Regions from separate parts of the Pseudoalteromonas sp. BZA4 genome, predicted to be linked through region 2. Evidence: predicted binding sites of a transcription regulator. Region 2 holds the regulator's gene; the other holds the start of a gene.
The links. Region 2 encodes NrdR, which represses ribonucleotide reductase genes. Its sites were predicted from a motif close to AAACACNANATNTNGTGTTT; they were not measured.
Positions count from the first base shown of each region.

Region 1 (3,427 bases), on a different contig from region 2:
TTACTTGCTTTAACGCTGATATGACCACGTGGTGGCTCAATACCATTTGTTGCGTTAGAGATTTGCGATGATGTCTCTGAAGGCATAAGGGCAGATAGCGTTGAGTTACGCATACCGTGCTCTTTAATGCTTTCGCGTAATGAATCCCAATCTAAGTGAAGCGGCTCTTCACAGAACTGATCTAGGTCACGTTTGTAAGTATCTGTTGGCATAATGCCTTGAGAATACGTTGTCTCGTTAAATTTAGGACACGCACCACGTTCTTTCGCTAACTCATTTGATGCTTTCATTAGGTAATATTGAATTGCTTCAAATGTTTTGTGAGTTAGGGCATTTGCGCTGCCATCTGAGTAACGCTTACCATTTTTCGCTAAGTAGTACGCGTAGTTAATAACACCAATACCTAGCGTACGACGACCCATGGTCGCGTTTTTAGCCGCAGGAACTGGGTAGTCTTGGAAATCAAGTAAGTTATCAAGGGCACGTACTGCAAGTTCAGCAAGCTCTTCTAATTCGTCAAGTGATTCAATTGCACCTAAGTTAAACGCCGACAGCGTACAAAGTGCAATTTCACCTTCTTCGTCCATTACATTGCTAAGTGGCTTAGTTGGTAATGCAATTTCTAAACATAAGTTAGATTGACGAATTGGCGCCACAGTCGAGATGAACGGGCTGTGCGTATTACAGTGGTCAACGTTTTGTAAGTAGATACGACCTGTGCTCGCACGCTCTTGTGCAAACATTGAGAATAACTCAATCGCCTTAATACGTTTTTTACGAATTGACTCGTCTTGCTCGTATTTGATGTATAGCTCATCAAACTTCGCTTGATCTTCAAAGAACGCATCGTATAGACCTGGTACATCTGAAGGGCTAAATAATGTGATGTAATCGTCTTTAATTAAACGGCTATACATTAATTTATTGAACTGCACACCGTAGTCAAGGTGACGTACACGGTTATCATCAACACCACGGTTGTTCTTAAGAACAAGTAGGTTTTCAACTTCTAAGTGCCAAAGCGGGTAGAACAACGTTGCTGCGCCGCCACGAACACCACCTTGTGAACAGCTCTTAACCGCTGTTTGGAAGTGCTTATAAAACGGAATACAACCTGTGTGGTACGCTTCGCCGTTACGAATAGGGCTACCAAGCGCACGGATGCGACCGGCATTAATACCAATACCCGCACGTTGTGAAACGTATTTAACAATCGCAGACGATGTTGCATTAATAGAATCTAGGCTATCACCACATTCAATAAGTACACATGAGCTGAACTGACGTGTAGGGGTACGTACACCAGCCATGATAGGTGTAGGTAATGAAATTTTGAATGTAGATACTGCATCATAAAAACGCTTGATGTAATCAAGGCGTGTCTCTTTTGGATAATCAGAGAATAAGCTTGCAGCCACTAAGATATATAAAAACTGTGCACTTTCGTAGATTTCACCAGTAACACGGTTTTGAACTAAATACTTACCTTCAAGTTGCTTTACAGCAGCATAGCTGAAGTTTAAGTCACGGTTGTGATCAATGTAAGCATCTAACTCGTCAATTTCTTGCTCGGTATAGTCAACAAGTAGGTGTTGATCATAACGCTTGTCTTCAACTAATTTCGTGATGTGATCGTATAAGCGTGGTGGCTCAAATTGACCGTACGCTTTTTTACGTAAATGGAATACAGCTAAGCGAGCAGCTAGGTATTGGTAATCAGGCGTATCTTTAGAGATCTGATCAGCTGCAGCTTTGATGATTGTTTCATGAATGTCATCGGTACGAATGCCGTCATAAAATTGAATATGTGATTTTAATTCAACTTGTGAGACAGACACATTCTCTAGACCTTCTGCGGCCCAAGCGATTACGCGATGGATCTTATCTAGATCAAGTGACTCTTTACGGCCGTCACGTTTGCTTACAGATAGCTGTTGGTTCATAGTTTTGCCTGTATTCCTTGGGAAATTATAGTTGTAAAGACAAAGGTATTCTTTATGTAATTATTATTATTAAACGCCAGGGTGATCTAATTGAATAACATTTAGCCACAATATCTGGTGTTGTTTAAATTGCAGATCACAAGATAGTGTGGTCTGCGCTGTTTTGCAAGGGATAGAATTGCCCCATTTTGTGGATAACTATTGGATAAACGCATTGTGTTAGTGACCATTAACCTTTGAACATTCATAGACGACGAAATTTGTAGAAATCAACAAAAGATCCAGAAAATTTACCGTTTTTAAAAATAAATTTTGACTGATTTTTTTATCATCAATGAATGCTCAAAAGTAAATCAAATCACAATATATGGTGTTTCAGTTATCAAATAACACTATATATGGTTAAAACCATCAATCGGCGTTTGCCAATTGAAATCCGCTTGCCAGCCAAGTGCGGCATCTACACTGGGTATATAACCCCATAACGCTGTTGCGCTGTACATATTGGCCGCTTTTGCAGCTTGAATATCACGTTCAGCATCACCGATATACAAACAACGGCTCGGATCAACGTCTAAGATCTCAGCGGTGTGTAATAGTGGATCCGGTGATGGTTTTGACACAGCTAATGTATCGCCACTCACAACCGCTTTTGCATCACGCAAAGAGGGAATAGCTTGCACTAAGGGCTCAGTTAAAAAGCCGGGCTTATTAGTCATAATGCCCCACTTAATATTGTTTTGCTCAAGTGCAATTAAAAGCTGTTCTATGCCGTTGAAGCATTTACTGTGCACAGCAATATCTTCGGCGTAGTAGTTAAGAAGCTGCTGGCGCAAGGCGAGTTGTTCAAGTTCAGGCCATTTATCACCAAAGCCCACTTCTAATAATGCATTTGCACCGTTAGAAGCAGCAGGGCGATAAACATGCTCAGCAACAGGCGCCACATTGGCATCTGCTAATACTCGGTTTAATGCACCACCTAAGTCATCTGCGGTATCGAGTAGTGTGCCATCTAAATCAAAGATAAATGCATCAAAATCGATAGAGGGTGCTTGCACACCACTCATCAGGCTAGTTTCTCAAAGTGCAGGATGTAATTAACACTTACATCATCATTTAAGCTGTACTGCTTAGAAAACGGGTTATAGTGAAGGCCAGTACTAGCGCGTACTTTTAATCCCGCTTCTTCTGCCCATGCAATAAGCTGTGCAGGTTTGATAAACTTTTTATGGTCATGAGTACCTTCTGGCACCATCTTTAAAAGCTTTTCAGCACCGACAATAGCAAACAAGTAGGCTTTTGGTGTTTTATTTAATGTTGAAAAGAAGACATCAGCGCCCGGTTTAGCAAGCTCAGCGACAGCACGAATAATTGAAGCAGGGTCTGGAACATGCTCAAGCATTTCCATACAAGTCACTACATCAAAGCGAGCAGGGTGCTCAGCAGCAAATTGCTCTGCTGGTACTTTTATATAATCAACAGGT
Region 1 is NZ_JBECOT010000001.1:224,492-227,918, forward strand. It holds gene nrdA (class 1a ribonucleoside-diphosphate reductase subunit alpha) at 1-1,943, opposite strand, end outside; gene ABMY41_RS00935 (HAD-IA family hydrolase) at 2,336-3,010, opposite strand; gene ubiG (bifunctional 2-polyprenyl-6-hydroxyphenol methylase/3-demethylubiquinol 3-O-methyltransferase UbiG) at 3,010-3,427, opposite strand, start outside.
Region 1: the regulator NrdR is predicted to act here: its motif matches at 2,047-2,066, upstream of nrdA (class 1a ribonucleoside-diphosphate reductase subunit alpha).

Region 2 (3,427 bases):
CCACACGATACAGTACTAGGTATGAGCTTAGCTCATGGTGGTCACTTAACTCACGGTTCACACGTTAACTTTTCTGGTAAAACGTACAATGCAATTCAATACGGCCTAAACGATGAAACAGGCGAAATTGATTACGCTCAAGTTGAAGCACTTGCATTAGAGCACAAGCCAAAAATGATCATCGCTGGTTTCTCTGCATACTCAGGCGTTGTTGACTGGGCTAAATTCCGTGAAATCGCTGATAAAGTAGGTGCATACTTATTCGTAGATATGGCTCACGTTGCTGGCCTTATCGCAGCGGGTGTATACCCAAGCCCAATCCCTCACGCACACGTTGTTACAACAACAACTCACAAAACATTAGCAGGTCCTCGTGGCGGTCTAATCGTTTCTGCATGTGGTGATGAAGAGATCTATAAAAAGCTAAACAGCGCTGTTTTCCCTGGCGGTCAAGGTGGTCCTTTATGCCACATCATCGCTGCTAAAGCGGTTGCTTTCAAAGAAGCATTACAACCAGAATTCAAAGCGTACCAAGCACAAGTTGTTAAGAACGCACAAGCGATGGTTGAAGTACTGCAAGAGCGTGGCTACAAAGTTGTTTCTGGTAAAACAGACAACCATTTATTCCTTCTTGACCTAATCGATAAAGATATCACAGGTAAAGATGCTGACGCTGCACTAGGTAACGCAAACATCACTGTTAATAAAAACTCAGTACCAAACGACCCACGTTCACCGTTCGTAACGTCTGGTCTTCGTATTGGTTCTCCGGCTATTACTCGCCGTGGTTTCAAAGAAGCTGAGTCAAAAGAGCTTGCTGGCTGGATCTGTGACGTACTAGACAACATCAACGATGAGTCTGTACAAGCAGAAGTAAAAGAGAAAGTTAAAGCTATCTGTAAAAAATTACCAGTTTACGCTTAATTACTGGTTAAACCGTAATTAAGATAACAATAGCGTTGTTTTTTGCTATTATAAAGGCCGCTTACTAAGCGGCCTTTTTTTGTTTTTTATAAACGGAAGTTGAACCCTATGCATTGCCCTTTTTGCACCGCAAAAGATACTAAAGTAATTGATTCTCGACTTGTTGGCGGTGGTCACCAAGTGAGACGTCGACGTGAATGTAACGAATGCCATGAGCGCTTTACCACCTTTGAAGGCGCTGAACTTGTGATGCCAAGAGTCATCAAGCAAGACGGTAGCCGCGAACCATTCAATGAAGACAAGTTACTGAATGGCTTGCATCGCGCTTTAGAGAAACGCCCAGTGAGCACTGAGCAGGTCGACGAAGTCGTTAACATCATTAAATCTCAACTTCGTGCTACAGGTGAGCGTGAAATCTCTAGCCATTTAATTGGCGAGTGCATCATGGAGTCACTGAAGAAACTCGACAAAGTGGCCTATGTGCGTTTTGCATCGGTTTATCGTTCATTTGAAGATATTCGCGAGTTTGGTGAAGAAATCGCTCGTTTAGGTGATTAATCATGTCGTTTACAGAGCTTGATACGGCTTACATGGCGCGTGCCATTGAGCTGGCTAAACAAGGTCGTTTTACTACGACGCCAAACCCGAATGTTGGCTGTGTTTTGGTTAAAGATGGCGAAATAGTCGGTGAAGGGTTTCATCAATTAGCAGGGCAGGGCCATGCTGAAGTGAATGCCTTGGCTGTAGCTGGCGACAACGCGAAAGGCGCCACTGCATATGTGACTTTAGAGCCTTGTAGTCATTATGGACGCACACCGCCTTGTGCCGAAGGTTTAAAAGCAGCAGGTGTAAGCAAAGTGATTGCTGCCATGGTTGACCCAAACCCTGCGGTGAGTGGTCGCGGCCTACAAATTTTAGCGGACGCAGGTATTAGCGTTGCATCTGGTTTACTTGAACAACAAGCGCGCGATTTAAATAAAGGTTTTTTAAAGCGTATGGAAACAGGGTTGCCATATGTGACTTGTAAGATGGCGTGTAGTTTAGATGGTAAAACCGCGTTAAATAACGGCCAAAGTAAATGGATAACAGGCTCTAAAGCGCGCCAAGATGTGCAAGCATTTCGTGCGCAAAGCTGTGCTATCTTAACCGGTGCAGACACCGTTATTACTGATAATGCCAAACTTAATGTTCGTGTTGATGAGTTGCCATTTACCATGCCAACCTCGTTGCCTTTGCGCCAACCAACCCGAATCATTATTGACTCACAAAACAGGTTAACGCCTGAACTTGCGTTATTCAGCATCGAGAGCCCGGTGATAATTTTTACCACTTCGCTTGATAATCACACCAAGTGGCCTCACTTTGTTAAACACGAAGTAGTACCAGCAAATAACAATAAAGTTGATTTATCGGCGGTTTTAAAGCGTCTTGCTGAACTACAATTTAATCATATTTGGCTCGAAGCAGGTGCGACCCTCGCTGGCGTGTTTGCTGAGCAAGATTTAATTGACGAATACATTGTTTATATTGCCCCTAAGTTAATAGGTGATATGGGCAAAAGCTTACTAAACTTTGCAGAAGTCACCATGATGAGTGATATCACTGAACTGACCTTTACTGATACAGTGATGATTGGCGATGATATTCGCTTAACAGCGATAAAAGCAAAGCAAGCCACAGACATTGAAAATAAAGAGTAGCACTATGTTTACTGGAATTATTGAAGCAACAGGTAAAATTGTTGAACTAACACAAAAGCAAGGTGATCTAGCTATTCGTATTCAAAGCCCTAATTTGGATATGAAAGACGTCAAGCTCGGTGACAGTATTGCTACCAATGGTGTGTGTTTAACGGTTGTCGCTAAACATAGCGATGGTTTTAGTGCTGACTTATCAAACGAAACAATCAGCTTAACTGGGTTTGCACATTATAAAAAAGGTCAAACAGTTAACCTCGAAAAAGCCATGCAACCAGTTTCTCGCTTAGGCGGGCACTTAGTGTCAGGCCATGTTGATGGTATTGCGACTGTCGAAAGTATTAGTCCCAATGCTCGTGCAACCGAGTACTGGTTAAGCACAGACAATGATTTAATGAAGTACATTCCGTACAAAGGTTCGGTGTGTATTGATGGCATTAGCTTAACCGTCAACGAGGTTGAGCAAAATCGCTTTAAGCTGACAATTGTTCCGCATACTGCAGAGCAAACAACGATTGCAGAATTTCAGGTGGGGACTCAGGTGAACTTAGAAGTTGACCAGATTGCTCGCTATTTAGAGCGCCTAATTAAAGGGGCTGAACAACCTTCCCGTTCAGACATATCAATGAGCTTGCTAGCACAAGCTGGCTTTATTAAATAAGTAAAGATACGTCACTATTAATCATACTCTCATGGGCACATTATGAATTTACACAGCGCGCAAGAAATTATCGATGACATTAAAGCCGGTAAAATGGTTATTTTAATGGACGATGAAGACCGAGAAAATGAAGGCGATTTAATCA
Region 2 is NZ_JBECOT010000046.1:10,492-13,918, forward strand. It holds gene glyA (serine hydroxymethyltransferase) at 1-924, shown strand, start outside; gene nrdR (transcriptional regulator NrdR) at 1,033-1,482, shown strand; gene ribD (bifunctional diaminohydroxyphosphoribosylaminopyrimidine deaminase/5-amino-6-(5-phosphoribosylamino)uracil reductase RibD) at 1,485-2,624, shown strand; gene ABMY41_RS16165 (riboflavin synthase) at 2,629-3,282, shown strand; gene ribBA (bifunctional 3,4-dihydroxy-2-butanone-4-phosphate synthase/GTP cyclohydrolase II) at 3,325-3,427, shown strand, end outside.